DNA from 3 places in the Massilia putida genome. Region 3 is predicted to be linked to each of the others. Evidence: riboswitches for the same ligand, from Rfam matches in the RefSeq annotation. Region 3 holds a riboswitch; each other region holds the start of a gene.
What was found. A riboswitch is a leader RNA that binds a small molecule or an ion and turns the genes downstream of it on or off. The one in region 3 is predicted to bind thiamine pyrophosphate.
Positions count from the first base shown of each region.

Region 1: linked by a shared signal. The riboswitch ahead of BVG12_RS31985 (D-amino acid dehydrogenase) and the one ahead of BVG12_RS10800 (TonB-dependent siderophore receptor) in region 3 are both predicted to bind thiamine pyrophosphate.
Region 2: linked by a shared signal. The riboswitch ahead of thiC (phosphomethylpyrimidine synthase ThiC) and the one ahead of BVG12_RS10800 (TonB-dependent siderophore receptor) in region 3 are both predicted to bind thiamine pyrophosphate.

Region 1 covers NZ_CP019038.1:6,690,329-6,700,901, reverse strand. Annotated here, with positions in the region: gene BVG12_RS32015 (response regulator) at 1-1,162, shown strand, start outside; gene BVG12_RS32010 (hemerythrin domain-containing protein) at 1,172-1,678, opposite strand; gene BVG12_RS32005 (sensor histidine kinase) at 1,824-2,537, shown strand; gene BVG12_RS32000 (NAD(P)/FAD-dependent oxidoreductase) at 2,545-3,849, opposite strand; gene BVG12_RS31995 (hypothetical protein) at 3,929-4,444, opposite strand; gene BVG12_RS31990 (hypothetical protein) at 4,625-5,296, shown strand; gene BVG12_RS35580 (hypothetical protein) at 5,360-5,488, shown strand; TPP riboswitch at 5,606-5,711, shown strand; gene BVG12_RS31985 (D-amino acid dehydrogenase) at 5,825-7,087, shown strand; gene BVG12_RS31980 (GNAT family N-acetyltransferase) at 7,068-7,532, opposite strand; gene BVG12_RS31975 (DEAD/DEAH box helicase) at 7,627-8,892, shown strand; gene BVG12_RS31970 (bifunctional acetate--CoA ligase family protein/GNAT family N-acetyltransferase) at 9,077-10,573, opposite strand, start outside.
Region 2 covers NZ_CP019038.1:4,498,260-4,508,832, reverse strand. Annotated here, with positions in the region: gene BVG12_RS22225 (ABC transporter permease) at 1-587, shown strand, start outside; gene BVG12_RS22220 (ABC transporter ATP-binding protein) at 584-1,426, shown strand; gene BVG12_RS22215 (HEAT repeat domain-containing protein) at 1,450-2,415, shown strand; gene BVG12_RS22210 (DUF971 domain-containing protein) at 2,412-2,696, shown strand; gene BVG12_RS22205 (MOSC domain-containing protein) at 2,817-3,662, opposite strand; TPP riboswitch at 3,793-3,894, shown strand; gene thiC (phosphomethylpyrimidine synthase ThiC) at 4,092-6,005, shown strand; gene thiS (sulfur carrier protein ThiS) at 6,010-6,213, shown strand; gene BVG12_RS22190 (thiazole synthase) at 6,247-7,041, shown strand; gene thiD (bifunctional hydroxymethylpyrimidine kinase/phosphomethylpyrimidine kinase) at 7,053-7,808, shown strand; gene thiE (thiamine phosphate synthase) at 7,822-8,427, shown strand; gene BVG12_RS22175 (PhoX family protein) at 8,554-10,530, opposite strand.
Region 3 covers NZ_CP019038.1:1,912,187-1,922,759, reverse strand. Annotated here, with positions in the region: gene pnuC (nicotinamide riboside transporter PnuC) at 1-286, shown strand, start outside; gene BVG12_RS10805 (AAA family ATPase) at 286-840, shown strand; gene BVG12_RS10800 (TonB-dependent siderophore receptor) at 926-3,058, opposite strand; TPP riboswitch at 3,140-3,239, opposite strand; gene BVG12_RS10795 (iron-containing alcohol dehydrogenase) at 3,342-4,499, opposite strand; gene BVG12_RS10790 (DUF535 family protein) at 4,590-5,546, opposite strand; gene BVG12_RS33995 (hypothetical protein) at 5,545-5,787, shown strand; gene BVG12_RS10785 (glutathione S-transferase) at 5,817-6,524, shown strand; gene dkgB (2,5-didehydrogluconate reductase DkgB) at 6,572-7,378, opposite strand; gene BVG12_RS10775 (MFS transporter) at 7,396-8,610, opposite strand; gene BVG12_RS10770 (LysR family transcriptional regulator) at 8,869-9,765, shown strand; gene BVG12_RS10765 (PhzF family phenazine biosynthesis protein) at 9,794-10,573, shown strand, end outside.

The DNA.
Region 1 (10,573 bases), 2.2 Mb from region 3:
GCGGCGCGCGGCCGAGCGCAAGAGCAGCGCCAAGGACGAATTCCTCGCGATGCTGGGCCACGAACTGCGCAATCCGCTGTCCGCCATCAGCAGCGCGTCGTCGCTGCTGGGGATGCCGGGCGTCGGGCCCGATTCCGCCGGGCGCGCCCGCCTGATCATCCAGCGCCAGAGCCAGCATTTGTCGCGCATCGTCGACGATTTACTGGACTTGTCGCGCGCCATGTCGGGCAAGATCCTGCTGTCGCGCAAGCGCCTGGACATCGCCACGCTCGTATCGAGCTGCCTCGACACGTTCCGCGCCACCGGCCGCACGGCCGGCTACGACATCGACGCGCAGCTGGCGCCGGGCTGGGTCGACGGCGACGCCACCCGGCTCGAACAGATCGCGACGAACCTGATCGACAACGCCCTGAAATATACGCCGGCCGGCGGCCGCATCGACATCGCGGTCCTGGAGAGCGATGGGGACATCGTGCTGCGCGTGAGCGATTCCGGCGTGGGCATCGCCCCCGACCTGCTGCCGCACGTGTTCGACGTGTTCGTGCAGGGCGCGATCTCGATCGACCGCTCGCAGGGCGGCCTGGGGATCGGCCTGTCGCTCGTGCGGCGCCTCGTGGAACTGCATGGCGGCACGGTCAGCGCCAGCAGCCCGGGCAACAGCAGCGGCAGCACGTTCGAGATCCGCCTGCCGCGCGCCGAACCGGCCGCGGCGGCCGATACGCCGGCGCGCGCCGCCGCGCCCGCAGCCGGCAAGCCCAAGGTGCTGCTGATCGAAGACAATGACGATGGCCGCGAGATGATGGCCACGATGCTGACCTCGTTCGGGTATCCGGTGCTGCAGGCCGGCGACGGCCTGGAAGGCGTGCGCCTCGCGTGCGCGGAACAGCCGGACGTCGCCCTCGTCGACATCGGCCTGCCCGGCATCGACGGCTATGAAGTGGCGCGGCGCCTCCGGCAGGACCCGTCGATGCGAGCGCTCCGCCTGATCGCATTGACGGGCTACGGCCTGGAGGAAGACCAGCGCCGCGTGCTGGAAGCGGGCTTCGACCTGCACCTCGTCAAGCCCGTCGAATTGAACGCCCTGCTCGACCAGCTGGCCGGCACGGCAGCCCGCTCGACCGGCGAGGGGCTGCCGCAGGCCCAGCCGGCCGCGGCCGGCTGAGGGCGGGAGTTACAGCGTCGACATCAGCTCCTGCTTGCGCATGGCCATTTCCTGGCCCAGCGCGAGCAGGTCGAGTCCGCTCTTCTTGACCTTCGGGAACATCTCCTTCTCTTCTTCCTTGACGTGGTGATCGATCTGTTCGCCGAGCACTTTCACCTTCGCGTCATACAGCTCGTCGTCCGGCGCCATTTCCTGCAGCTGCTTGATGAGGTCTTTCGCCGCCGCGTGCTCGACGACGGCCTCGTCGACCATGTCCTCGCCCTCCTCGATCTTTTCGCGCACGGCCGGATAGAAGATCTCCTCCTCGATCGTCGTGTGGGCGATCAGCGCCTTGCAGATCTTGTCCTTCAGCTTTTCCTTGCTGGTCGTGGCGCGGTCGCCCAGCTGGTCGAACTGCTCGAACATGTCCGCGACTTCGCGGTGGTCCGCGATCAGGAGGGCGATGGCGTCCTGGCCGGCGGCCATGGCGTTCGACTGGGTGCCGGTGTGCGCGCCGGATTGCGTTCTCGTGCTCATGTGATACTCCTTACGTGGGGGTTGTCAGGCCACAGCTTCGCGCGAAATGCAACATCGGACTGTACGGGAACTCACAAAGACGATTCCTGCGCCGTCCCGGCTCAAGCTGTTGTATCATCCCGAGAAACATAATTTGGTTGCCTTCATGAAAGTTTCGGAAGCTCATCCGCCGGATTCCGGAGAAGACAGCCAGCATGCGGCGCGCGCCGCCGAGCTGGCCGAACTCCTGGCCCACCTGACGACCTGTTGGGACGAAGACCGGCGTCAGCTGGCCCGCCGGCTGCACGACAGCCTCGGTTCGTCGATGACGGCGCTGACGATGCACCTGGCCCTGCTGTCGCAACACTTGCAGGAGCAACCGCAGCGCGACCGCGCCGCGCAAATGAAGCAACTGCTGAACAACATCATCGAGACCAACCGCAAGATGCAGTTGGCGCTCTGGAACGACAAGCTGGAGTTCCTCGGCCCCAAGGCGGCCATCGCGGAACTGGTCCAGGAATGGGGCCGCGAGCACGGCATCAAGGCGAAAGCCAGCTTGCCCGACGACGATCCCGACTACACGCGCGCCCAGGGCGTCGCGCTGCTGCGCTGCGCCGAGGAAGGCCTGCGCAACGTCGCCAAGCACGCCCAGGCGACGATGGTCGACGTCATCCTCGACGACGACGGCGACCAGACCATGCTGACCATCCGCGACGACGGCGTCGGCCCCGGCACCGGCGTATCCCCCTCCCTGAGCTGCCACGGCCTGCGCATGCTGCGCGAACGCGCGCGCGTGTTGAAAGGCACGCTGACCCTCGGCCCCGGGCCGGATGGCAAAGGCACGGCGCTGACGCTGATCCTGCCCAGGCAAGGCGCCTGAACGGCGCTCAGTGCAGCTTCACGATCGGCGTCGTCCTGCGGATCAGGAAACGTCCCAGCGCCATCAGGCCCGTGCGCAGCGAACCCAGCACGGCCTTGTGGTGCATCAGGTGCAGGCTCATGTACATGATGCGCGCCATGAAGCCTTCCACGAACAGGCTCGCGCCGCGCAGTGACCCCATCAGATTGCCGACCGTCGTCTCGCGGCCGATCGACACGAGCGACCCGTAATCGCGGTACACATACGGGTCGTTCCGCGGCGGTTGGCCGGCGGCCAGGCTGACGAAGGTCTTCAGCAGATAGTCGGCCTGCTGGTGCGCGGCCTGGGCGCGGGGCGGCACCGGCTTGCCGTTGCCGTCCGTGCAGGCGGCGCAATCGCCCAGCGCGTACACGTCGGGCACGCCTTTCACGCGCAAATGCCCGTCGACTTCGATCTGGCCGCCCTTGGCGACCGGCAAGCCGAGCGAGCCGAGGAATTCCGGCGCGCGGATGCCCGCGGCCCACACGCACAGGTCGACCGGATAGACATTGCCCTTGCTGTCGCTGACCTCGTGCTTGTCGATCCGGCTGACGCGGCAATCCGTCACGACCCGGATGGCTCGCTCGTCCAGCAGGCGCAGGGCCGCGGCCGACACGCGTTCCGGCAGCGGCGCCAGGATGCGGGGCGCGCCTTCGAGCAGCGTGATGCGCACGTCGCGCTTCACCTGCAAGCGACGAAAGCCATAGGCGGCGTACGCGCCGGATGCCTCGCGCAATTCCGCCGCCAGCTCGACGCCCGTGGCGCCGCCGCCGATGATGACGATGTCCAGGCCGCTGTCGCCCGTACCGTCCTCCTTCTGCTGCTCGGCCTGGGCGAGCAGGCGCAGCAGGCGCAGGCGGAACCGCTCGGCGTCCTCGGTGGCATTCAGGGAAATCGTATGTTCGCGCGCGCCGGGCACGCCGAAATAATTCGACGTGCTGCCGACGGCGATCACGAGCGAGCGGTAACCGAGCGTGCGCTGCGGCAGCACTTCCTCGCCGTCGGCGCCTGCCGTGACGGGAGCGATCGTGATGTGCCGCGCGGTCGCGTCGAGCGCCGTCATGGCACCGTACACGAAGGTAAAGCCGCGATCGTGCGCCAGCATCTGGTACGACAGGCCTTCCTGGTGGATGTCCAGCGTGCCGGCCGCCACCTCGTGCAGCGACGGCTTCCACACGTGGTAGAGCCGGCTGTCGACCAGCGTCACCTTGTCGGGCCCGAATTTGCGGCCCAGTTTGCAGGCGAGTTCCAATCCGCCCGCCCCGCCGCCCACGATCACGATATCGCTCTGCAAGCCTGCCTCCGTCGGTCGCGCCCGCTGCCGGGCTCACGCAGACAGTCTACTACGGGGCGGCGCAACCGCCCGTCACGGATCAGTCGCGGTCATGGCCGTGGCCATGGCCGTTGCCGTGGCCTTCGCCATGGCCGCGGCCGTGTTCCCAGCCCTCGTCATGACCACGGCCGTCGTGGCCGTCGCCACGACCGTCGCGGTATTCCACGCGCTCGACGACGCGCACCTCGCGCGGACCGCCGCGGTAGCCGTCGCGATCGCCGAAATGCTCGCGGTAGCGCGGCACATAGGTGTTCGTGTACCACTCGTCGCGCACGAACAGCACCGGACGGCCGCACGCGCCGTAGCGGCCGCAGAACTTGGCCCAGTGCTTGCGATGGCCCGGCGGCACGCGCAGGTAGACGGGTTCCGCGATGTACTGCGGCGCCGGCGTGATGATCACCGGTTGCGGCGCGTACACGACGGGGCGCGGCACGAAGTCGCCGATATCGACACGGCCGTAGAAGCCGGGCTGGCCGACGCTGATGGAGACATTCGTCTGAGCCAGGGCCGGGAAAGCGGCCGCGCACAGCGCGGCGCCAAGGATCAGGGATTTCATAGGATGACCTCTTTGTAATGTTTGTGTTGAGTTTATCAAACGAAATGTTACGTGCAATTCGCTGCAACACATGCTTACATTGTCGTTCCGGGCGGGATTACAACAAACCGGATCGTGACATTTCCCCATGGAGCAAGCACCCGGCTACAATCGCCCGCTCTATCATTGAAAGGTCATTCGATGTTCGCGAAACATACCGTGCTGGCCGCGGCCGCCCTGCTGGCGGCAGCCTCCGCCAACGCGCAGGTCGGCGCAACGGCCGACGTCGGCACCACCGGCGTGGGCTTCCACGTCGTCGTGCCGATGGAAACCTATCTGAACGGCCGCTTCGGCGCCAACTACTTCAAGCACAACTTCAGCAAGACGTCGGGCCAGGTCGACTACGACATCAAAGGCAAGCTGCAGACGTTCGACGTCCTGTTCGACTGGTACCTGAACGAAGGCAGCAACTTCCACCTGACGGGCGGCCTCGTCTACAACGGCAACAAATTCAACGCCAAGGCCAGGCCGAACGGCGCCGGCGCCTACGCCATCAACGGCAACCTCTATTCGGCTGCCGACGTCGGCCTGCTGACCGGCCGCATCGATTACCGCAAGGCCGCGCCTTATGCCGGCATCGGCTGGGGCAATGCGCTGGCGCCGAATTCGCGCTGGACCAGCAACATCGATCTCGGCGTGTTTTACCAGGGCAATCCGAACGTCCAGCTGGCCAGCATCGGCTGCACGACGTCGCAAACGGTGTGCAAGGCGCTCGCCAGCGACGTCGCCGTCGAACGCCAGCTCCTGCGCGACGACATGAATTCGACCAAGCTGTATCCGGTCGTGCGCGTGAGCATCGGCTACAAGTTCTGACCGTCGCCAGCGGCGCGCCGCGTGTGGCGGCGTTGGACTACGATGCGGCCAAAGGAGAGCGCGATGAAACACCATCGTACACGCTGGAGCCTGCTACTCCTGGCCTGCCTCATGCTGGTGACCTGCCAGGATCGGCGCGAACCGGTGAAACCGACCGTCGCCCTGGCCGCAGCCACCGTCGCCACGGCCTGACGCGCCCGCCGCGCACGCCGTCCCTCTCCGGCCGCGTCCGCGCGCGCCGGCGCCGCGTCACATCCTCAGGCCGCTTTACCGGCATGCCGCGAACCGGTTAAAATTCTCCCTGCCATAAGGCAACGCTAGGGGTCCTGCAGCCGCAACCGCGGCCCGCGGGTGAGAAACACCCTCCGAACCTGATCTGGGTAATGCCAGCGAAGGGAAGCATGCGGATACCGGGTCATCCGGGTCCTGTCCTCCTTTGCCGGCTCCGCCCGTCACCACGACGCCAACGAGGAGCGGCATGCAATTTCCTGTGTTTACGACGTCCAGTCGATCCGCCGCGGTGCGCCGATGAACGTCATCGTCCTGGGCGCCGGCGTCGTCGGCACCGCGACCGCCTGGTATTTGCGCGAGGCCGGCCACGACGTCACGGTGATCGAGCGCCAACCCGGCCCCGCGCAGGAGACGAGTTTCGCGAACGGCTGCCAGATCTCGGTGTCGCACGCGGAACCGTGGGCCACGCCCGCCGGCCTGCTCAAGGTCGTGCAAGCGCTGGGGCGGGAAGACGCCCCGCTGCTGTTCCGGCTGCGCGCCGATCCGCTGCAATGGCGCTGGTGCCTGCAGTTCGTGCGCGAGTGCGCACCGGGCCGCGTCGCCGCCAACCTGCGCCAGATCGTCGCCATGGCCGACTACAGCCGCCGCAGCCTGCAGGCGCTGCGCGCGCGCACGAACATCGACTACGACTGTCTCACGCGCGGCATTCTTCACTTCTACACGGACGAACGTGAATTCGAGCGCGCCTGCCGCGCGGCCGCCGCGATGCGCGACCTGGGCTGCCCGCGCATGACCGTCGACGCCGACGAGGTCGTCCGGATCGAACCGGCGCTGGGGGCCAATCGCCGCAATCTCGTGGGCGGCGACTTCACGGCCAGCGACGAATCGGGCGACGTGTACCGGTTCACGTCGCAACTGGCCGCGCGCGGCGTGGCGGCCGGCATCCGCTTCCGCTACGACACGACGGTCACGCGCCTGCAGGCCGAGGGCGACCGCGTCAACGGCGTGGAAATCATCGATGACGAAGGCCGGCACCGGACGCTCCGTGCGGACGCCGTCGTCGTCGCCCTGGGCAGTTTTTCCGCCGGCCTGCTCGCGCCGCTGGGCATCCGGCTGCTGATCTATCCCGGCAAGGGCTATTCCGCGACCTACCCCGTTCTGGACCCGGACGCCGCGCCGACCGTGTCGCTGACGGACGACGGCCACAAGCTCGTCTTCTCGCGCCTCGGGTCGCGCCTGCGCGTGGCCGGCACGTGCGAACTGAACGGTTATACGCGCGACCTGAACCCGGTGCGCTGCGAGGCCATCACGCGGCGCGTGCGCGCCCTGTTCCCCGGCGCCTGCGACTACGACGCGGCGACGTACTGGGCCGGCCTGCGCCCGCTGACGCCGTCGAACGTGCCCTACATCGGCCGCACGCGCTTTGCGAACCTGTACCTGAACACGGGCCACGGCACGCTCGGCTGGACGATGGGCTGCGGGTCGGGACGGGCCGTCGCGGACATCGTGTCGGGGCGCGAGCCGGACGTCGACTTCGCATTCACCGGCGCGGCCGCGTGACGACCGGCGTGTTTTCGCGGACGGCCGACAGCGAATACCCGATGTCGGAAGCCCCGACGGGCCTACGATCCCAACCTTGCGCGGCATAGAACTTGTCCGCTCGCGTATTGGCGCCGGTCGTCAGATGGACACGTTCATGCCCCGCCTGGAATAGCCAGTCCACCGCCTGCTTGAGCAATGCTTTGCCGAGTCCTCGTCCCTCATGGCCCGGCCGGACAAACAATGCCCAGACGGAAGCGTTGACCTTGTCCGCGTAGCAAAACGCGACGATCTCGCCCCCGCATTCCGCGACCCAGCCACGTCCCGACCGTTCCAGATAGTCCTCGTACATGTCGGCGGTAATTCGCGCCGGGTCCGACAAGACATTTTCGGTGACCGCCAACCGGATCTGCGACATGGCGGGGATATCGGCGCTGACGGCTTGCCTGAACAATAAATGCGACATGGGCGATGTGATGATGAGGTTGATGGTAGGCGTTTCGCGCCTCGTTTCCCCGACAGGTTACACTGTCGCCTTTTCCAACCCCGCTTTCGCCACCATGTCGTTCGCTTCGCTCGGCCTGATCGACCAGATCACGCGCACCCTCGCCTCGCTGTCCTATCACACGCCCACCGCCGTCCAGTCGCAGGCGATTCCCGCCGTGCTGGCCGGACGCGACGTCATGGCCGCCGCCCAGACGGGCACCGGCAAGACGGCCGGCTTCGCCCTGCCGCTGCTGCAGCGCCTCGTGACGGATGGTGGAGAGGTCGCCAGCAATTCTGCGCGCTCGCTGATCCTCGTGCCGACGCGCGAACTGGCCGAGCAGGTGCACGAGAGCGTGCGCGCCTATGCGGCCGGGCTGCCGCTGCGCACGATGGTCGCGTACGGCGGCGTCAGCATCAATCCGCAGATGATGCGGCTCCGTAAAGGCGTCGACGTCCTCGTCGCCACGCCCGGCCGCCTGCTCGACCTGCAGCGCCAGAACGCCGTGCGCTTCAACCAGGTGCAGACGCTCGTGCTGGACGAGGCGGACCGCATGCTCGACCTCGGGTTCTCACGCGACATCGACAACCTGCTCGCGCTGCTGCCCAAGCGCCGCCAGACCTTGTTGTTCTCGGCGACGTTCTCCGATCCGATCCGCCTGCTGGCGACGAAGCTCCTGATCGCCCCCGTCAGCATCGAGGCCACGCCGCGCAACACGACGGTCAAGGCGATCCGCCAATGGATCGTCCCGGTCGACAAGAAGCGCAAGCCGGAGCTGTTCCTGCACCTCTTGACGCGCCACGGCTGGCCCCAGGTGCTCGCGTTCGTAAAGACGCGCAAGGGTGTCGACCAGCTCGTCGACCTGCTCGCAGCGAAAGGCATCGCGGCCGATTCGATCCACGGCGACAAGCCGCAGCCCGCCCGCCTGCGCGCGCTCGACCGCTTCAAGGCGGGCGAGGTCCGGGTGCTCGTCGCGACCGATGTCGCCGCGCGCGGCCTGGACATCGAGGAACTGCCCGTCGTCGTCAACGTCGACCTGCCGATCGTGGCGGAAGACTATGTGCACCGCACCGGCCGCACGGGCCGCGCGGGCGCGTCGGGCGACGCGGTTTCGCTCGTGTGCGCGGACGAAGTGCAGCAGCTGGCCGCCATCGAGGCGCTGACGAAGCAGGCCTTGCAGCGCAAGGAGGAAGCGGGCTTCGAGCCGGAGCACCGCGTGCCGCAGACGACGGCGAGCGGCGACATCGTCAAGAAACCCAAGAAGCCGAAGAAGCCGAAAGGCGTCAAGGATGCGCGGGGCGATGCGCCCGTCGTGCAGGAAGACGTGCGGTTCCGGCGCTGACGCGTTAGGGCCCGGCTCTGCAGAGTTATCGAATTTTGTAGGTCAAAAATGCCGTCGGTCCCTCGACGGGCTGCATTCGGCACTTCAGCTAGGGTTCCCGCCTTCGCGGGAACGACGGTTTTTACGCTGAAGGTCTGACGTGCCGCTTTGGGCCAAGCATCCTTCCGATCCAGACAGACGGACCCTAGCGCAATGGCAACCAGAACTTCCTCACGCCCTCTTCCTCGTCCACCGGCCCGACCGTGAAGCCGAGCTTCTTGACGAGGCCGATGACGGGCGCGTTCTGCGGCAGCGCCTCGCCGACGATCTCGCGGGTGCCGCGCGCACGGCAGTAGGCGATGAGTCTATTCATCAGCATGACGCCCAGCCCTTTGCCCTTGAGGTCCGAGCGCACCGTCACCGCGAATTCCGCGCTCATATTGTCGGGATCCGCGACGACGCGGCCCACGCCCAGCGTCTCGGGATGGCCGTCCGGGCCGGTGCGCGTGGCGATGAAGGCCATCTCGCGGTCGTAGTCGATCTGCGTGAAGCGCGCCAGCTGCGCCGGCTGCAGTTCGCGCACGCGCACGAACATGCGGTAGCGGACGTCGTCCGGGCTCATGGCGTCGAAGAACGCGACGTGGGCGGCGCCGTCCTCGGGGCGGATGGGGCGCAGCAGGATCGTCTCCCCCTGCCATGCCACGAATTCTTCCAGCTCGGCCGGATACGGCCGGATCGCCAGGCGGTCGAGGGCGTTGCCGGCGCGGTCGGCCATCGCGATGCGCATGCGCGCGTCCAGCACGACGGCGCGCGTGCCGTCGGCCAGCAGCGGGTTGATGTCCAGCTCGACGATCTCCGGCACGTCGGCCACGAGGCGCGACACCTGGACGAGCACCGCGGCGATGGCATCGAGGTCGGCGGCCGGATGGTTGCGGTAGCCGGCCAGCTGGCGCGCCACGCGCGTGCGCGAGATCAGGTCGCGCGCCAGCACCGTGTTCAGCGGCGGCAGGCCGACGGCGTGGTCGTTCACGGCTTCCACGGCGAGGCCGCCCTGGCCGAACAGGATCACGGGCCCGAACACGGGGTCGAGCGCGGCGCCCGCGATCAATTCGTGCGCTTCCGGGTTGCGCGCCATCGCCTGCACGATGAAGCCGTCCAGGCGCGCGTCCGGCTTCAGTTCCGCGAGGCGCTTCGCCATCCGCTCCGTCGCCGCGCGCACGGCTTCCGGCGTGTCCAGGTCGAGCGAGACGCCGCCGACGTCCGACTTCTGCGCCACGTCCGGCGACAGGATTTTCACCGCCACCGGATAGCCGATCTCGCCGGCCATCGCCACCGCCTCGTCCGGCGTCGCGGCCGCGCGCGTGGGGACGGTCGGGATGCCGTAGGCGTCCAGGATCGCCTTCGTGTCCGGATCGTCCAGCAGGTAGCGGCCCGTCCTGCGTCCCCGTTCCAATGCCGCGCGGACCAGGGCGCGGGCACGTTCGCGGTCCGGTTCTCCATCGCCGATGGACGCGGGGACCTCCATCAGCAGCTGCTGGTTGCGGCGGAAGTGCACGATCTGCAGGAAGCCGTTCACCGCCGCTTCCGGCGTGCGGTAGGCCGGCATGCCGGCCTCGTACGCGATCGTGCGCGCCTCGCCCACGGACTGCAGGCCGAGCCAGCACGCGAGCACGTTGCGCGACGACGCCTTCGCCAGCGGCGC
Region 2 (10,573 bases), 2.6 Mb from region 3:
TATGGCGCGTGTTCGCCGGCTTCGCGGCGGCGGGCGTGGCCGGCATCGGGCTCGGTCTCGTCATCGGCCGCTCGCGCGTGCTGGAAGACGTGCTGCTGCCGCCGCTGGAAATGCTGCGCCCGATTCCGGCCGTCGCCTGGATCCCGCTGGCGATATTGATGTTCCCGTCGTCGGAATTGTCGATGGTGTTCATCACGTTCATCGGCGCGCTGTTCCCCATCCTGCTCAACACGATCCACGGCGTGGAAGGCGCCGACCCGCGCCTCGTCGCCTCGTCGCGCAGCCTCGGCGCCGGCCGCCTCCCCATTTTCACGGAAGTGATCCTGCCGGCGGCCGCGCCCAGCATCGTCACGGGCCTGTCGATCGGCATGGGCACGGCGTGGTTCTGCCTCGTGACGGCCGAGATGATCTCCGGCCAGTTCGGCATCGGCTATTACACGTGGGCCGCGTACACGATCCAAAACTACCCGGACATCGTCGTCGGCATGCTGTTCATCGGCATCATCGGTATGGGCAGCAGCGCGCTCGTGAAGAAGATCGGCGACCTCGCCATGCCCTGGTACCACATGCAAAGGACAAAACGATGAACCAGACCACTTCGTTCGAACGCGCGCGGCTGGCGCAGGGCGGCGCCATCGAGATCGACCGGCTCGGCATCCGCCTCGGCGCAGGCGCGCAGGCGTTCGACGCCGTGCAGGACGTGTCGCTGTCCATCGCGCCCGGCGAATTCGTCTGCGTGCTGGGGCCGTCCGGCTGCGGCAAGTCGACCTTGCTCGGCGCGCTGGCCGGCCACTGGACGCCCAGCCGCGGCAGCATCCGCGTGGACGGCGCGCCCGTCGCGGGGCCGCATCCGGACCGCGGCCTCGTCTTCCAGCAGCACACGCTGTTCCCGTGGAAGAAGGTGCTCGACAACGTCGCCTTCGGCCTCAAGATGCAGGGCGTCGGCCGGCGCGAGCGGCGCGAACGGGCGCGCGATCTGCTGGGTCTCGTCGGCCTCGCCGGCTTCGAAGACCGCTATCCGATCCAGCTGTCCGGCGGCATGCAGCAGCGCGTGGAGATCGCGCGCGTCCTCATCAACCATCCGCGCGTCATGCTGATGGACGAACCGTTCGGTGCGCTCGACGCGCAGACGCGTTTGAAGATGCAGGAACTGCTGCTGGACGTGTGGGCGCGCGTGAACACGACCATCATCTTCATCACGCACGACATCGACGAGGCGCTGTTCCTCGCCGACCGCATCCTGGTGATGAGCCCACGGCCCGGGCGCATCATCGACGAGATCCGCCTCGACTTCGAGCGCCCGCGCCATCCCGACCTGATGACGTCGAACCACTTCACGCGCCTGAAGCGCCACTGCCTGGACCTGCTGCACCCGCAGGCCAGCATCACGCCGCTGGCGCGCCTGAGCCCACTGGGCCCTCTCTGAACTCTGCCATGCAAGGACACATCGTGACTTCCGATTTTTACGACGACCCCGAACTCGCCGCGCTGGCGCTGCGCCTGCGGGATATTGACGCGACCGTGCGCCGCATCGCCCTGCTCGACCTGGCCGACCTGGACGGCGACGCCCACGTGCCGCTATTGCTGGCCGCCCTCGGCGACGATGCCGCTTCCGTGCGCACGGAAGCGGCCCGCGCGCTGGAAGCGTTCGAATCGCCGGCCACCGTGCGCGGCCTCGCGCGCCTGCTGTCGGACGAGGACGCCGGCGTGCGCGCGGCCGCCGCGCAGAGCCTGTCGGAACTGAAGCTGCCCGAATCGGCGCGGGAACTGCTGCCGTTCATCGCTACTGGCGATCCATTCGTGCGCGCGGCCGCGCTGCGCGGCGTGCGCGAGCTGCGCGTGGCCGACAGCGTCAAACCCGCCTTGGCGGCGCTGGATGACCCGGATCCGCTCGTCCGGCGCGAGGCGGTGGCCGTGCTGGGTTATCTGAAGCGTCTCGATGCGGTCGATGCGCTGACGCGGCTGACGATCCAGGATCCGGTGCCGGAGGTGCGGCGCGCCGCGGCGGGGGCGCTGGGGTTTGCCGACGAGACGCCGGCCGTGCTGGCCGCCCTGCTGGCGGCGCTGCTAGATCCCGCCTGGCAGGTGCGCGAGGAAGCCGCGACGACGCTCGGCAAGCTGCGCCTGCGCGACGCCGCCCCGGCCCTCATCGCGGCGCTGGACGACGCGTACTGGCAGGTGCGCCTGCGCGCCGCCCGCAGCCTGGGCCGGTTGCGCAACCTGGATGCGCTGCCGGGCTTGACATCGGCGCTCACGCACACGATCGGCAACCTGAGAAAGGAAGCGGCGCTGGCGCTGGGCGAGATCGGTTCGCCGGCCGCGCTGCCCGCACTGCGCGCGGCGGAGAACGACCTTGACCCGGAAGTGCGCAAGTCCGTGCGCCTGGCGCTCCAGCAGATCGGGGCGGCCGCATGACGACGCTGCCTGCGACCATCGAGAACCACGCCGCGCAGGGCGTGCTGGCGCTGCGCTGGCCGGACGGCAGCGAGGCGCGGATCACGCACGCGCGGCTGCGCGCCCTGTGCCCGTGCTCGGCATGCCGCGCGCAGCGGCGGGCCGGGATCGAAGTCGAAGCGGACAACGCCGTGCGCCTGGCCGCGATCGAGCCGGTCGGCGCCTATGCGCTGAACCTCGCGTTCAGCGACGGCCACCGGCGCGGCATCTATCCCTACGAAATGCTCGCCACGTTCGCCTGACACGAGGTTTCTGCATGTAGGGTGGAGGCTCCGCCGTCCACGCGTGCAACGGCGCGGATCAGCGTCGTGGTATGCATGCGCCGCATGAACGCATGGACGGGAAACCCGTCCACCCTACGTTTAAAAGGCGATTTCCGTTTCCAGTTCCTGCCCGAGATGCAGCTCGCCGCCGGCCCCCGCCGTCACGATGCAGTTCATGCCGAGGCACACCGCGCCTTCCATGCGCGGATTGGCCCGGTAGGTCTGCAAGATATCGAGCGGGTCCGGGCCCGGGATGCCCGTCGCCTGGTCGATCGAGGGAATCGGGCAGCGCGCGCACGGCTTCACCGGACGGATCTCGACGCCGCCGACGGTCAGCGTGGCGAGGAAATCCTCTTCGCAGGCGTCGAGGCCGTCGACGACGAGGTTCGGGCGGAAGCGGTCCATCGGCAGCGCATGGCGGCCGGCCGCGACGAGGCGCGCGTTGAGGTCGTCGAGCGACGCCTGGCCGATCAGCAGCAGCGGATAGCCGTCCGCAAAGCGCGTCTGGGCCTCCACGCCGTTCGTCCATTTGGTGCTCGTCGGCCGCACGACGTCGCGGTGGAAGCGCACGAGGCGGCAGGCCGTAGCCAGCACGGCCGAGAACCAGGCGGCGGCCGCGTCGCCGCAATCGGCGGCGTCGACCTTGTCGTCCCAGATCTGCACGGTGCGCTTGGCGGCCGCCTCGTCCCACGCGAGCGGCAGCGCCAGTTCGTCCATGCCGGGCGCATGGATGCGCAGCTTGCCACCGTCCGGCAACGGCCGGATCAGCGCCATGCGCGGGTGCTCGCGCTGCGTGAGGAACTGGCCGTCGTCCGTCACCAGCATCCATTCACGGTCGTGCACGCCCAGCGCGAACAGGCCGGAGTCGAGCACGGTCGCGGACCGCACGGCGATGCCGGCGCAGGATTTGATCGGGTACAGAAGCAGATGGGTCAGGATGGCCATGGATCGGTTCGTCGTTGTGGGGTCTGGATACTGGTCGATAGTATGCACCAATCCACATTCGCTGTTCCTGTTTGCCAAGCGCATAAAACCGGCGTACACTCCGTCCCGTCGCTTCGGCTTACCGGGGCGGCACCAATGCTAGGGGTCCTGCGCCGTCACGCGGCGTGGGTGAGAAATACCCTCCGAACCTGATCTGGATAATGCCAGCGAAGGGAAGCTACAGAGCTAAGCGTGCACGTTCGTCTGCCCGCATCTTTGCACCTCCTCCAGCTGGATCGCCGATCTCCCGGGGTACTCCTGAACCTGCTGCGCGTTGCATTTTTCCCTGCGATGCCCGCTGTACTCGCGTACGGCTGCGCGTCTCGGACAAAACTGCTGCCGTTCGCGACGGTTTAGAAGTGCCCCTTAGTGACCAACAAGGAGTGCACTTTGAACGCCGATCCGAAATTCCTGTCCGCCAGCGCCACCGTCGATGCCGCCGCCGTCGCGCCGCTTCCCAATTCCCGCAAGATCTACGTGACGGGCAGCCGCCCGGACATCCGCGTGCCAATGCGCGAGATCCGCCAGGCCGACACGCCGGCGTCGTTCGGCCATGAACCGAATCCGCCCGTGTGGGTCTACGACACGTCCGGTCCGTACACCGATCCCGACGCCGTCATCGACATCCGCTCCGGCCTGGCGCCACTGCGCGCCGACTGGATCCGCGAGCGCGGCGACACGGAAGAACTGGCCGGCCCTTCGTCGCACTACGGCGTCGAACGCCTGAACGATCCGAAGCTGGCCGAGCTGCGCTTCAACCTGCAGCGCAAGCCGCGCCGCGGTGCGCCGGGCCGCAACGTCACGCAGATGCACTATGCGCGCCAGGGCATCATCACGCCCGAGATGGAGTACGTCGCCATCCGCGAAAACCTGCGCCGCCAGGAATATCTCGCCGCGATGGAGGCCGCCGGCCCGACGGGCAAGCGCATGGCGCAGATGCTGGGCCGCCAGCATCCCGGCCAATCGTTCGGCGCCAGCATTCCGAAAGAGATCACGCCGGAATTCGTACGCGACGAGATCGCCCGCGGCCGCGCCATCCTGCCGGCCAACATCAATCACCCGGAATCGGAACCGATGATCATCGGCCGTAACTTCCTCGTGAAGATCAACGCCAATATCGGCAACTCGGCCGTGACGTCGTCGATCGGCGAGGAAGTCGAGAAGATGACGTGGGCCACGCGCTGGGGCGGCGACACCGTGATGGATCTGTCCACCGGCAAGCATATCCACGAGACGCGCGAGTGGATCATCCGGAACAGCCCCGTCCCCATCGGCACGGTGCCGCTGTACCAGGCGCTGGAAAAGGTGCACGGCAAGGCCGAGGACCTGACGTGGGAAATCTACCGCGACACGCTGATCGAGCAGGCGGAGCAAGGCGTCGACTACTTCACCATCCACGCCGGCGTGCGTCTCGCCTACGTGCCAATGACGGCCAACCGCCTGACGGGCATCGTCTCGCGCGGCGGTTCGATCATGGCCAAGTGGTGCCTCGCCCACCACAAGGAATCGTTCCTGTACACGCATTTCGAAGAGATCTGCGAGATCATGAAAGCGTACGACGTCGCGTTCAGCCTGGGCGACGGCCTGCGTCCCGGCTCGATCTACGACGCCAACGACGAAGCCCAGCTGTCCGAGCTGAAGACGCTCGGCGAACTGACGCAGATCGCGTGGAAGCACGACGTGCAGGTGATGATCGAAGGCCCGGGCCACGTGCCGCTGCAGCTGATCAAGGAGAACATGGACCTGCAGCTGGAGCAGTGCCACGAGGCGCCGTTCTACACGTTGGGGCCCCTGACCACCGACATCGCGCCGGGCTACGACCACATCACGTCCGGCATCGGCGCCGCCAACATCGGCTGGTACGGCACGGCGATGCTGTGCTACGTGACGCCGAAGGAGCACCTGGGCCTGCCCGACAAGGACGACGTCAAGGACGGCATCATCACGTACAAGATCGCGGCGCACGCGGCCGACCTGGCCAAGGGCCATCCGGGCGCGCAGATCCGCGACAACGCGCTGTCGAAAGCCCGTTTCGAATTCCGCTGGGAAGACCAGTTCAACCTCGGCCTGGACCCGGACAAGGCGCGTTCCTTCCACGACGAGACGCTGCCCAAGGATTCCGCCAAGGTGGCGCACTTCTGCTCGATGTGCGGTCCGCATTTCTGCTCGATGAAGATCACCCAGGAAGTGCGCGATTACGCGGCCGGCCAGGGCATCGCTGCCAACGCCGCGCTGGAACAGGGCATGCAGGTGAAGGCCGTCGAGTTCATGAAGCGCGGCGCCGAGCTCTATCACAAGGAGTGACGCCGTGCTGGAAATCGAATTGAACGGCGCCGCGCACCTGCTACCCGCGCAGACCAGCCTGCACGACCTCGTCGAGTCGCTGGGCCTCGCGGGACAGAAGCTCGCGCTGGCCGTGAACCGGCAGGTCGTGCCGCGCGAGCGCTGGCGCGACACGCCCCTGCAAGCGCGCGACCGCGTGGACGTGGTGCGCGCCATCGGCGGCGGCTGATCTCGACCTCATCCAACCTTGGGGAGAAATGACATGACGAATGCAACCTCTGCGGACCGGCCGTTGATCATCGCCGGCAAGGAATACAACTCGCGCCTGCTGGTGGGCAGCGGCAAATACCGCGACCTGGAACAGACGCGCGCGGCGACCGAAGCATCCGGTGCCGACATCATCACGGTGGCGATCCGCCGCGTCAACATCGGCCAGCACGCGAACGAACCGAACCTGCTCGACGTGGTGCCGCCGTCGCGCTACACGATCCTGCCCAACACGGCCGGCTGCTACAACGCCAAGGACGCCGTGTACACGCTGCAGCTCGCGCGCGAACTGCTGAACGGCCACAACCTCGTCAAGCTGGAAGTGCTGGGCGACGAGAAGACGCTGTTCCCGAACATGCCGGAGACGCTCGTCGCCGCGCGCGAACTGGTGCGCGACGGCTTCGACGTGATGGTCTATTGCAGCGACGACCCGATCCAGGCGCGCATGCTGGAAGACATCGGCTGCGCCGCGATCATGCCGCTCGCGTCGCTGATCGGTTCCGGCATGGGCATCCTCAATCCGTGGAACCTGTCGCTGATCATCGAACAATCGAAGGTGCCGGTGATCGTCGATGCGGGTGTCGGCACGGCGTCCGACGCGGCCATCGCGATGGAACTGGGCTGCGACGGCGTGCTGATGAACAGCGCCATCGCCGGCGCGCAGGACCCGGTGCGGATGGCCGGCGCGATGCGCCTCGCGGTGGAAGCGGGCCGCGAAGCGTATCTGGCGGGCCGCATGCCGCGCCGGTTCGCGGCCTCGCCGTCGTCGCCGATGGCGGGCCGCATCTGATGGACGCGGCCATGCGGCCCTGCGTGCTCGTGTGCGCCGGACTCGATCCGTCCGGCGGCGCGGGCATCCAGGCCGACATCGAGGCCATCGGCGCCCAGGGCGCGCACGCGCTGCCGCTGGTGACGGCGCTGACGGTGCAGGACAACAACGCCGTGCGCGAAGTCGTGCCCGTCGACGCCGGTCTGCTGCTGCGCCAGGCCGTGCTGCTGGCCGAGACGATGACGATCCGCGCGGTGAAAATCGGCATCCCCGGCAACCGGGAGAACGCGGAAGCCATCGCCGGCATCGTGCGGATGCTGCGTGTGCATCGGCCGGATCTGCCCGTGGTGCTCGACCCGGTGCTGGCCAGCGGCCGCGGACACAGCCTGGCGCGCGGCGACGCGCTGGCGGCGCTGGCGCCGCTGCTGGCCGTCACGACGCTGCTCGTGCCGAACCTGCCGGAAGCGGCGGCGCTCGGTATCGTCCCGAACGGCAGCGCGCCCCTGCCCTGCGCCCACGTGCTGGTCACGGGCGGCCACGGCGACGGCGCCGACGTCGTCAACCGCTGGCTGAGCGAGGCGGGAACGCGGGAGTGGCGCTGGCCGCGCCTGCGCGGCGAATTCCACGGCAGCGGCTGCACGCTGGCCTCGGGCATCGCGGCCCGCCTGGCGCTGGGCGACACGATGGCGCAGGCGCTGGAACACGGCCAGCGCTGGTGCGACCGCACGCTCGCGCACGCGTACGCGATCGCGCCGGGCCAGCACATCCCGCGCCGCATCCATCCTTGAGGAGAACAGAGACATGCGAGGTTTATACCTGGTGACCCCGAACTGGGACGACACCGACCGGTTGCTGGACGTGACGGAACAGGCGCTGCGCGCCGGCGCCGCGCTGGTCCAATACCGCCACAAGGACGCGGGCCCTGACCTGCGCCGCGAACAGGCGGCGGCGCTGCTCGCGCTGTGCCGCCGCAACGGCCGGCCGCTGATCATCAACGACCACGTGCTGCTGTGCAACGAGCTCGATGCGGACGGCGTGCACGTGGGCGGTCTCGATGCGTCCGTGGCGTCCGTGCGCGACGCCGTCGGCCCGGGCAAGATCGTCGGCGCGTCGTGCTACGGCGACCTGGAACTCGCGCACCGCGCGCAGGGCGCGGGCGCGAGCTATGTCGCGTTCGGCGGTTTTTACCCGTCGCTGGTGAAGAAGTATGAGGTGACGACGGCGCCGGACATAGTCGTGCACGCCAAGGCCAGCCTGTGCGTGCCGGTGGTGGTGATCGGCGGGATGACGACGGAGAACGCGCGGCCGCTCGTGTCGCGCGGGGCCGATATGGTGGCGGCGATCAGCAGTGTGGTGCAGGCGGCGGATCCGTTTTCGGCGGCGAGGGAATTTGTGGGGTTGTTCTAAACGTTAACGTAAAAGCTTCATTCCCGCGAAAGCGGGAAGCCATACACGAGTACCGTTGCTGCAAACTCAGCATGGATCCCCGCCTGCGCGGGAGTCGTTCCCGGCAATGCCGGGAACGACGGTTTTTTATGCCTTGGCCAATTTAAACTGTGCGAGTTCGCCAGTCAGATACCCGACGGCCGCCCCGAACTTGTCCTTGTAATTGGCCTTGATGAGCGGGTCCAGCGTGCCCTTGACGTTGGCGTGGATGCTGCCCCAATCGCCCGGATGCTGGAAGTTGCTCATGATGTAGGTCCAGCCATTGACGTCGTCGACCGCATGCAGCCCCGTCGACTCGCCGCCCGCCGGCACCGACAACAGGCGCGAGAGCTGCTTCGTGTCGACGTTGTACGCCCACAGGTAGTTGTTCACGTGCTGGCTGCTGTCCTCGCCGATGAACAGCGTGCGCATCTTTTCCGAGAACTTCAGGTTGTCCGGGTTCGCCACCTTGTCCGGATTCGCCGTGTTGCCGAGCGCATCGGCGGCGGTGTCCTCGCCCACCAGCAGGGCCTTCGTGTCAAACGGCATCCACTCGCTGTTGATGGCGTTGCCGGCCGTGTCCTTCTGGCCGCCCTTCAGGTTCAGCATCATGACGGCGCCCGCGACCAGGGCCTTCGGGATCGAAATGCCGTTGCCCGCCACGTTCAGCGCGTTACCGGCCACCATCGAAGACTGGCAGTTCTGCAGGGCCGAGTAGGCGATCTTGTCCTTGATGTTGACGGTGGTGCCTTCCATCTTGGTGAAGCCCATCGATGCGCCGACGAGGGCGGCGTAGCGGTGCGTCTCCAGGAATGCCGCGGCCTTTTCCATGCCCGGTTTCAGCTTCAGCCACTCGATGCGGCCGTTGGCGGCGACCTTCGTGTAGCTGGCATCCGCCGGGTCGGTGGTCTTGACGTCCATGATGTCGGCCGGCTTGAGCGACGCGGCCAGCGAGCGGATCTCGGCGCTGGTGGCGGCGCCCAGCTTGATCCACGTGAGCGGCGCGGCCGGCGCGGCCGGATCGAGCGAGAAGCCGCTGCCGACCTTGGCCACGTACAGCGTGCCCGCGGACAGGTCCTTCTCCTTGTCGGCCACGAACACGAAGTAGCCGCTGTTGGTGGCGTCGTCGCCCATGATCACGGTGCGGTTGTCGGGCACGACCTGCACCAGCTCGTGCGAGATGCGGCCCAGACAGTAGTGCTTCTTGATCGACGCGGTGCCGTCGGTGTTGACGGTCACTTCCGGCAGGTGGCCGTAGTTGTACGGGTTCGCCTTCGTCTCGTCGCCGTACAGGTTCTTGCTGAAGGCCTTGAACTGGGCGTCGGTGGCCGCGAGGTAGGCGTTCGGCTCGTACTCTTCGCTCGACAGGTGCGTGCCCCACGGCGACAGGCTGGCGCCGCACGTGATCCACAGGCCGTTCACGCCGGACGTGTCGACGTTGTGGTACTTCACCAGCGTCAGCTTGCCGGTGGTCTTGTCCTGGTCGAGGGTCAGCACGGCGATCGGCGACGGCAGCTTGCCGTACATGTCCGTCTTGCCGTCCTGGGCCCACGTCGTGTATTCGAACTGGACGACGGCGAACACCGGATTGCCCTTCACGCCGGCCACGTTCGCGTTCGGCACGGTCAGCAGCGACGTGCCGTCCGGCGAGTCCGAGAAGAACTGGCGCTCTTTACCCGCGACCGTCGTGTCGACGATCGGCTTGTTGTTGATGTCGTAGTAGCCGCCGGCCAGGATGGTGCCGCCGCTGCCGTTCGGGACCATGTCGCCGGTGATGAAGAACGGTTGATACGACAATTTGAAATCGAGCTTGCTGCTGTCGCTGAAGTTGACCGTCATCGTCGAACCAACCGACGTCGTGGCCATCGCGGCGGCGGCGGCCAGCGACGGCGCCGCCATCGACCCGAACGACACGCTCGCGAGGGTCACGGCCGGCGCCGGCGCGGTGGCCGTCGGGGTGTCGTTGTCGCTGCCGCCGCAGCCGGCCATCAAGGCGGCCACGCCGCCGGCGCCCAGCGGCAGCATCGGGGTGGCGCCCATCAGGCGAAGCAGGCGGCGGCGGGACAGGTCGGGATTCGGGTTCATGCGTCAACTCTCCAGGGTTCTCAACAAAGGGAATGCCCGGAGA
Region 3 (10,573 bases):
GAAAGCCTTCACGGACACGGACGTGCCGCATATGGACGGCTTCCTCACGGCCGGCAGCCTGCTGGGCCAGCTGCTCACGGCGAAAAAGAAGATCGAGAACTGGCACACGTGGATCGTCGTCGACGTGCTGTACGTGGGGCTGTACGTCTACAAGGGCCTGCACCTGACGGCGATCCTGTACGCCGTGTTCGTCGTGCTGGCCGTGCTGGGCCTGCGCGCGTGGACGGCGGCCGCGCGTGCCGATGCGGCGCCGCCCGCCGGCGTGCCGGTGGCCGGGGGCGTGTGATGACGCCGAAGCGGATCGCCCTGCTGGGCGCGGAATCGACGGGCAAGTCGACCTTGGCGCAGGCGCTGGCGGCGCGCTACGGCACGCTGTGGGTGGCGGAATACCTGCGCGAATTCGTGGAGGTCAACGCGCGCGTGCCGCGCGAGGACGACCAGGTCGGCATCGCGCGCACCCAGCGCGCACGCGAGCAGGTGCTGGCGGACGACGCGCGCGTGCGGGACTTCCTGTTCGTCGACACGACGCCGTTGATGACGGCCGTGTACAGCCGCGTCTACTGGGGGCGCGTGCCGGCCGACCTGCTTGCTTTGGAAGCGGCGCACGACTATGCCTGGACGCTCGTCGCGGCGCCCGATCTGCCGTGGGTGCCGGACGGGCTGCAGCGCGAGTCGGAAGAGGTGCGGCAGCGGGTGCATGCGCAGCTGCTGGACGTGCTCGATGCACGCGGGATTCCGTTCACGTTGTTGACGGGGGAACTCGAGGCGCGCTTGCGGCAGGTGGAAGAACTGATTGGCCCGCCCACCGGTCGTTCCCGCGAAAGCGGGAACCCATACTAAATATCCGCAGTCGCCTCGGTATGGGTTTCCGCCTGCGCGGGAAGCCGTTTCCGGCAATGCCGGAAACGACGGTTTGCAGGCTACGTTAGAAATCGAACTGCGCCGATGCCCTGAACGTCCGCGGCGCCCCCGGCAGCAGGTAGCCGCCCAGCTCCGGCGTCACGTCGCGCCAGTAGAACTTGTCGAACAGGTTCTCGGCCCGCGCGCGCAGCGTGACGTTCGTCGCGCCCCATTTCACGCCGTACGACGCGCCCACGCCGAACACGTGGTAATCCGGCACGAACACCGTGTTTGCGACGTCGAACGCTTTCTTGCCCGAGTACTGCCACGTGCCGTCCAGCTTCAGGCCCGGGACCGCGGCCACGGCATACTGCACCCACGCCGTCGATTTGAACGCGGGGACGTCCGTCACGCGCTTGCCGTCGATGCTTGCCTGGCTAGTCCCTTCCTGGCGCGTGTTCAGGGCCATCAACGACAGGCTCCAGTCCAGCGCCGGCGTGACCTTGCCCTGCGCCGTCAATTCCAGGCCGCGGTGGGTTTCTTTACCGTTGCGCACGAACGTGTTGTGCGCGTCCGTGTACTCCAGGCCCTGGCGGATCTGGAACAGCGCGGCCGACAGGTTGATGCCATTGTCCAGCGCGGCCTTGGCGCCGATCTCGACCTGGTGCGAACGCTGCGGCGCCAGCACCTGGTTCTCGTTCGTCGTCTGCATCGGCGCGATGCCGCCGTGCTGCAGGCCGTGGCTGACGGCGGCGTACACGTTCCAGTCGCGCGCGGGGCTGAACACGAGGGCGGCGCTCGGCAGCAGGAACGAGTCGTCGCTGTGCACGTAGCCGGTGGCCTCGTCGACGAATTCGCTGCGCTTGACCTGGACGTGGCGCAGGCCCGCGTGCACGGTCAGCCGGTCGGTCAGGCTCACGATGTCCTGGGCGAACAGGGCGCGTTCCTCGTCGCTGCGGCGCTCGAACACGGGGCCCGTCACGCGGGTGGCCGCCACGTGCGGCGTCACGAGCGGGTGCCACAGATTGCTGTAGCCGACGTAGTCGTAGACGTAATCGCCGAAGCTGTCGTGCCGCTCGGAGTACGAGGTGCCGACCGTGAGGGCATGGCGGATCATGCCGGTCGCGAACTTGCCTTGCACCTGCGCCTGCACGCCCCACGGCGACTTGCGCTCGCCCGTGCTCTGGTAGTCGTAGACGTCGTAGTCGCCGTTGGAACAGTAGCCCGGATAATAGCCCGCGCCCTCGTTGCTGCAACCGTAGGGGAAGGCGGTGAAGTCGTCGCGCTTGAACCAGTGCTTGTTGGCGGCCACGGTCGCGAGCCAGCTAGGGGCGAGCTTGTATTCGAAGCGCAGGCCCAGGTTGCTGTCCTTCGTCTTGACGGGGCGCGTCCACGGCTGGTCGTTCAGCAGCATCTTGGGCGACACGCCCGTCGGCAGCACCTCGTTGCGGATCAGCTGGAAGCCGGGCGCCGTGATCTGGGCCTTGCGCTGGTAATCCATGTCCAGCTGGAGCAGCGCATCGGGCGTGATCTGCCAGTCGAACGCGGCCGACACGAACTGGCGGTCGCCGTTGGCGCCGCGCACGTACGGGTGGATGTCGGCGCTGGACGCGTTGATGCGGTAGCCGAAGCGGCGGTCGTCGAAACGGCCGCCGAGATCCACGGTGCCGTACAAGGTCCCGCGTTCGCTCACCTCCACGGTGGCGGAGCGCAGCGGCGTGTTCGTCGGGCGCTTGGTCACGTAGTTGACGATGCCGCCCGGCGTGGCGATGCCGGCCGTCAGGCCCGCGAGGCCTTTCAGCACTTCGATGCGTTCCTTGTTCTCCAGCGGGATCTGGGTGTCGCCCGGGATCGCGAAGCCGTCCTTGCGGTAGCTGTAGTTGTTGTCCAGGGCGAAGCCGCGGATCGAGAATTGTTCGGCATAGCCGACGGCGTTGTAGGCGTCGGCGACGGACGCGTCGAAGCGCATCGCCTCGGTCGTCGAGCGGATCGACAGGTCCTGCATCTGCGTGCGGCCGATGGCGGTGATGGAGGCCGGGGTGTCGAACAGCGACGCCTCGCCGAAGCCGCCGACGCTGGCGCGGTCGACGGCGATGAAGCGGTTGCCCGTCACGATGACTTCGGCGACGGGGCGGGTGGTGTCCTGTGCGTGCGCGTTCGCGACGAAGGCTTGCGCGATGGCATACGCGGCTGCGGTGTACTTCAATTGACGGTTCATGGTTTGCTCGTTTTCGCGCCGCGATGGGCACGCTGCTTTCTTCTAAAAGCCGGAGCCAACGGGGGAAGGGCAAACAAGGATGGGAGCTGCGTTGCGCTTTCCTTCGCTGGCATTATCCAGATCAGGTACGGAGGGTATCTCTCACCCGGGAAGCGAACTCCCAGGACCCCTAGCGAAGGCGCGAGTGTAGCACAGCGCGCCTTTTTATGGTGCGTCTGCTAATAGACATGTTGTAAAGCCGATGGTTCCGCGCGCCGCCGGCCGACGCGCGGAACGGGTGTGGCTAGAGCGCGCCTTCGAGCACGTCGCGCGCCACGTCCAGCGTGACGTCGCCGGTCTCGCCCATGGCGGTCATGCCGTGCGCCTCCAGTGCGGCGATCACGGCCGGGATCGCGTCGCGGCCCAGGTCGTAGTCGGACAGTTTCGTGCCGACGCCCATGGTGCGGAAGAAGTCTTCCGTGCGGTCGATGGCCGCGTCGATGCGCGCGTCCTCGTCGCCGGCATGGATGTCCCATACGCGCGCCGCGTATTGCAGCAGCTTGTCCCGCTTGGCGGCGCGGCGCACGCGCAGCATCGCCGGCAGCACGACCGCCAGCGTCTGCGCGTGGTCGAGCCCATACAACGCGGTCAGCTCGTGGCCGATGATGTGCGTGGACCAGTCTTGCGGCACGCCGGTGCCGATCAGGCCGTTCAGGGCCAGCGTGGCCGTCCACATCAGGTTGGCGCGCACGTCATACGCTTGCGGCGTGGCCAGTGCGCGCGGGCCGTCCTCGACGAGCGTCAGCAGCAGGCCTTCGGCAAAGCGGTCCTGCACCTTGGCCTGGGCGGGCACGGTCATATATTGCTCGATCACGTGCACGAACGCGTCGACGACGCCGTTGCCGACCTGGCGCGCGGGCAGCGTGTAGGTGCGCGTCGGGTCGAGCACGGCGAACTGCGGAAACACGGCGGGCGAAATGAACGCGAATTTCTCCTGCGTGCGCTTGCGCGTGATGACCGCGCCCGCGTTCATCTCGGAACCGGTCGCCGGCAGGGTCAGCACGACGCCGATGGGCAGCGCGGCATGCACGTTGGCCGCGTGCTGCTCGAGGATGGTCCACGGATCGGCGTCGAGCAGGGCGCCGGCCGCCACGAACTTGGTGCCGTCGATCACGGAGCCGCCGCCCACGGCCAGCAGGAAGTCCACGCGTTCGCGGCGCACGAGCGCGATGGCCTCCGACAGGGTTTCGCAAGTGGGATTCGGTTCGATGCCGCCGAACTCGAACACGGTGCGGCCGGCCAGCGCGGCCATCACCGCGTCGTACGTGTCGTTGGCGCGGATGCTGCCGCCGCCATACAGCACGAGGACACGGGCCTCCGGCGGAACCAGTGTCCCGATGCGCTCGATCTGGCCGTCGCCGAACAGGATGCGGGTGGGATTGTGGAAGTCGAAGTTGTGCAAGATGATCCTCCGGTTTTGTTCAGAGGATCATTATCGCGCAGACGGACAGCCGTCGTGGCAGTCGGCCGGCCGATGTCGGCCGGATGACGTTCAGGCCGGCTCGGGAATCGCCGCCGGATGCGCCACGTGCGCCCGCGCGTGCAGCAGGTGGCGCTGCACGACGGACCGCGACGATTCGCCGATCAGGCGCCAGTGCTCGCGCCGCAGGGCCGCGCGCTTGCGGTGCTTGGACGGCATTTCGGACAGCGGCTTCACGTAGAACGGCAGCGCGATCAGATAGCCGTCGCGGCCCGGCATTTCCTCGCCGCCGAGGATCCTCCAGAAGCCGTCGTACGCGTTGGCGAAATGTTTTTCCGGGTCGGGGTCGTAGGCGACGTGCGCTTCGCTACGGATCGCCACGACCTTGTCCATGCCGAGCGCCAGCGCGATGCCCTGAATGGCCGCGAAGCAGAAGAAGCTGGGCGAGTTGTTCGGGAAGATGCGCTCGAACGCTTCGAACGCGGCGCCGGAATCGATCCAGCGGCCCTGGTTGCGCGCGATGAAGGGAACGATGGGCATGTCGACGCCCACCATCGCGCCTTCGAGCCAGCTGAAGGACAGGCGGTGCAGGCATTTGCCGTCCGCGATGAGCGCGACGGTGAGGTCGCCTTCGGCATTGCTGCGCGACGCCATTTCCAGCTGGATCATGAAGGTGCTGCCCTCGGCCTCGTGCTGCCACAGCGGGAGGCAGCGCTGGCCGTAGACGGCGTCCAGGTAGACGTCGTTGAACGTCGTTTCCTCGAAACGGTAGTGGCTCAGCACGGCCCGCACGCGCTGGCGCGGACTGAGGCCCTTGATGAGGTAGTCGCGGTGGCTGAGGTGGTGGAACAGGTCGTCGTTGGCCGAGCCGGCGACGTGGTTGCGGTAGACGCCGAGCCGGCACAGCGCGCGGTGGTCGCGGTAATACGCCAGCACGCGCAGGCTGCGCGCGATGCACAGGATCCACGACGACAGGCTGTACTGGCGACGACGGGCCATCCAGTGTTTGGTCAGGTGAGCGAAAATCATGGTGCGCTCCGGGCGATTCGTTATCGGTGGTTCATCTCGTCCCCCCACCGTTCTGGCGGGCGGGATTACTCAACGGGAAAAAATCGTTCAGCAGATCAAGATCGGCACCATCGAAAACGCATCCCCACTCTTTTTATTGTTGTCTTCATGTCTCTCTTTGTTGATCTTTTGTCAGGCACATGCCAGACGCAAGACTAGCACGATTGCCGCGCCGAACATCGAAAAGCTGCTCAATAATTGAGTCAGACCGAACAAGTTGAGGAGCGTGGCATGGTGTATGAACTTTTTTACTGGCCGAGCATCCAGGGCCGCGGCGAATTCGTGCGGCTGGCGCTGGAAGAGGCGGGGGTGCACTACGTGGACGTGGCGCGCGAGCCGGGCGGCATGGCGCGCATGATGGCGGCGATGGACGGCGCCGACCACCCGTCGTTCGCGCCGCCGTTCCTGAAGGCGGGCGACGTGACGGTGGGCCAGACCGCCAACATCCTGATGTTCCTGGGCGAGCGCCACGGGCTGGCGCCGCAGGATGCGCAGGGTAAATATTGGGTGAACCAGATCCAGCTGACGATCGCCGACATCGTGGCGGAGGCGCACGACACCCACCACCCGATCGCCACGTCGCTGTACTACGAGGACCAGCGCCCGGAAGCCAAGCGCCGCGCGGCCGACTTCATCGACACGCGCATTCCGAAATTCTTCGACTGGTTCGAGAACCTGCTGGCCCGGCCGGAACCGAAAGACTATCTGCTGGGCGACGCGGTCACATATGCCGACCTGTCGCTGTTCCAGCTCGTCGCCGGCCTGCGCTACGCCTTTCCCAAGGCGCTGGCCCGCATCGACGCGGGCTATCCGCTGTTGATGGCGCTGCACGACCGCGTGGCCGCGCGGCCGCGCATCGCGGCCTATCTGAAATCGAAGCGGCGGCTGGCCTTCAACGAGGAAGGGATTTTCCGCCACTACGCGGAGCTGGATAAATAGCGAAGCAGGGTGGGCGGCTCGCCGTCCACCCTACGCGATGCGGGCATTCAGTCCCACGTTGGCGCGAAGTCCGGGCTGACGAGCCGCTCGCCCCGGTCCAGCGCGTCGATGGCGGCGATGTCCCGGCCGGACAGGATCAGGTCGCGCGCGCCCAGATTGCTGTCCAGGTTCGCGCGCCGCGTCGACGACGGGATCACCGCATGGCCCTTCGCCAGCGCCCACGCCAGCGCCACCTGGGCCGGCGTCGCCCGGTGTGCGCCTGCGATGCGGCGGATCGTCGCGTCGTCCAGCACCTTCCCGTAGGCGAGCGGCATGTACGCGGTGAGGTGAATGCCCGCATCGGCCATGAACGCGTCCAATGCGCGGTTCTGCAGGAACGGGTGCAGCTCGACCTGGTTCGTCGCGATATTCTGCGCGCCGACGGCGGCGATGGCGTCGGCCAGCCGCGCGATGGGGAAGTTCGACACGCCGACGGCACGCGTCAGGCCCGCCTCGCGCGCCGCGAGCAGTGCTTCCATCGATTCCGCGACGGGGACCGCGCCGCCCGGCGACGGCCAGTGGATCAGCGTCAGGTCGACGTAGTCGGTGCGCAGCCTGGCCAGGCTTTCTTCGAGGCTGGCGCGCAGGCGGCTTGCTGCCAGGTTCTCCGTCCAGATCTTGGTGGTGACGAAGACGTCGCCGCGTGCCACGCCGGATGCCGCGAGCGCCTGGCCGACCTCGGCCTCGTTGCCGTAGATCTGCGCGGTGTCGACGTGGCGGTAACCCAGTGCCAGGCCGGTGGCGACGGCGTCGATGGCCTGTTGCCCTTGCAGTCGGAAGGTGCCGAGGCCCAGCTGCGGGATGGTGGTGTGCATGAACACTCCTTGAAAACTCAGTGCATGGCGACGGCGCGTTCGCGGCGCGTCGCGTGGCCGGGTTGCGGCGCCGGATCGCGCCGGTCCAGCCAGCCGGCCAGCATCGTGAGGGCGAGGGCGCCGATGACGATCAGGCCGCCGATCCACGGCGTGTGCATCAGGCCCAGGTGCGCCACGATCAGGCCGCCGCCCCAGGCACCGAGGGCGATGCCGACGTTGAACGCGGCGATGTTTAGGCCAGATGCCACGTCCACGGCGCGTGGTGCGTCGATCTCGGCGCGGCGCACGACGTACACCTGCAGGCCCGGCACGTTGCCGAAGGCGACGGCGCCCCAGGCCAGCACGGTGACGAGGACGGCGATCTTGTTGGCGGCCGTGGCGTCGAGGACGAACAGCACGCCGGCCAGCAGCGCGAACACGATCTGCAGGGCGCGCACGGGACCCTTGCGGTCGGCCAGCTTGCCGCCCCAGATATTGCCGAAGGCGACCGACACGCCGTACACGAGCATCACGAGGCCGACGCTGGTCGGCGAAAAGCCCGCGACCTGTTCGAGGATCGGCGCGAGATACGTGAACGCGATGAACGAACCGCCATAGCCCAGGGTCGTCATCGCGTATACGAGCAGCAGGCGCGGTTTCTTCAGCACGGACAGTTGCGTGAGCAGGCCCGCGGGCGCGCTGCCGGCGGTGTCGCGCGGGACGAGCAGGGCGATGCCGGCGAACGCGATCACGCCGAGCAGCGCGACGGCCAGGAACGTCATCTGCCAGCCGAAACGCTGGCCGATGAACGTCCCGAGCGGCACGCCCGTCACGAGCGCCACGGTCAGGCCGCTGAACATCAGGGCGATGGCGCTGGCCGCTTTTTCCTTGGGCACGAGGCTCGTGGCGATCGTCGAACCGATCGAGAAGAACACGCCGTGCGCGAGGCCGGTGAGCACGCGCGCGGCCATCAGCGCGGCGTAACCGGGGGCCATCCACGCGGTCAGGTTACCGGCCGTGAACAGCAGCATGAGGCCGAGCAGCAGCGTCTTGCGCGGCACGCGGCCGGTGAGGGCGGTCAGTACGGGCGCGCCGATGGCGACGCCCAGCGCGTACAGGCTGACGAGCAGGCCGGCGGACGGCACCGACACGTGCAGGCTGGCGGCGATGGTGGGGATCAGGCCGACGATCACGAATTCCGTCGTGCCGATGGCGAAGGCGCTCAATGTGAGCGCCCAGAGGGCGAGAGGCATGGTGTTCTCCTAAAAGACCGTCGTCTGCGGCACTGCCGGAAACGACTTCCCGCGGAGGCGGAGCCCGATGTCGCTCGCGTTACGGCGATGCGGACAGTACCTGGGCCTCCGCCTGCGCGGGGGGCGACGTGGTTGATCGCGGAAGCGACATGGTTGATCGCAGGGCGACGTGGTATGGGTTCGAGGTCACATTGTCGTGGTCCGGCCCGCAAAGAAAAACCCGTCGCCGTACAATAGACTTTTGACCTGGGAGCAAAAATGCTGGACGTAGGGGCGTTGATCGCGTTCGTGGCCGTGATCGATACCGGCTCGTTTTCCAGTGCGGCGCAGCAGCTGGGGCAGACGCCGTCCGGCGTGTCGCGCACCATCGCGCGCCTGGAGCAGCAGCTGGGCATGACCCTCATTCACCGCACGACGCGCCGCCTCGACCTGACCGGGGAAGGCGCCTGGCTGCTGGAGCGCGCGCGCCGCATCCTCGCCGAACTGGAAGAGACCGAGAGCCAGGCCGCCCTCGCGCGCGCGCAGCCCGCGGGCATCGTGCGTGTGAACGCCGCCACGCCGGCGCTCGACCACCTGATCGCGCCGCTGTTGCCGGACTTCCTCGACGCCTATCCGCAGGTGCAGGTGGAGCTCGCGAGCGGCGAGACCGTCGTCGACCTGATCGAGGAAAAGGCCGACGTCGCGCTCCGCATCGGCCACCTGTCCGACTCCACCTTGAACGCGCGCCGCCTCGGATCGAGCCGCATCCGCGTGCTGGCCGCGCCAGGCTACCTGGAACGCCACGGCGGCCCCGCGCGCGTCGACGACCTGGCGAGACACCGCCTGATCGGCTTCGCCGCGCCGGCGTCGCTGAACACGTGGCCGCTACGGGCGGGCAGCGAAGAGGGCGTGCGCATCGCGCCGCACGTGACGGCCACCAGCGGCGGCACGGTCCGCCAGCTCGCGCTTGCGGGCGCCGGCATCGTCAGCCTGTCGGACTTCCTCACGCGCGCCGACATGGCCGCCGGCCGTCTCGTGCCGCTGCTGGAAGACGCCGCGCTGCCCTGGACCCAGCCCGTGTGGGCCGTGTTCTACAAACAGGGCGCGCTGGCGCCGCGCGTGAAGGCGCTGGTCGATTTTCTCGCCGCGCGCCTGGCAGACAGGCTGGAGCCCTGACGCTTTTCCATCCACTTTGTGAAGGACCATGATGACAGCTATCACGACGAAGGACATCCTCCGCATCGCGGCGTTCTCGGACGGCGACGCCGGCGGCAATCCGGCCGGCGTCTGGATCGGCCCCGCGCTGCCCCCGGTCGACGAGATGCAGCGCCTGGCTCGCGCGGTGGGCTATTCCGAAACGGCGTTCGCGGCAAAGGAGGGGGCGGGTTGGCGCGTGCGCTATTTTTCGCCCGCGTCCGAAGTGCCGTTCTGCGGCCACGCGACGATCGCGCTCGGCGCGGCACTGGCGCAGCGAGAGGGCGACGGGGTGTTCGCGCTGACCCTGAACGCGGCCGCCATCACGGTCGAAGGGCGGCGTGAAGGCGCGCGCGTGGCGGCCGCGCTGCAGTCGCCGCCCACCTGGAGCCGGCCGGCCGAACCCGACCTCGTCGCGGACGCCTTGTTGTTGTTCGGTTACCACGCTGCGGACCTCGACCCGCGTATTCCGCCCGGCCTCGCGCATGCGGGCGCGAACCATCTCGTGCTGGCGCTGGCCGGCCGCGACCTGCTGGCCGCGATGCGCTACGACCTGGACGCCGGCCGCGCGCTGATGGCACGCCACGGCCTGACGACGATCGTGCTGGTGTGGGCCGAACACGCGCGCAAGTTCCACACCCGCAATCCGTTCGCCAGCGGGGGCGTCTACGAAGACCCGGCCACGGGCGCGGGGACGGCGGCGCTGGCCGGCTATCTGCGCGACATCGGCTGGCCGCACGGCGGCGCCATCGACGTCGTGCAGGGCGAGGACATGGGGATGCGGTCGTTG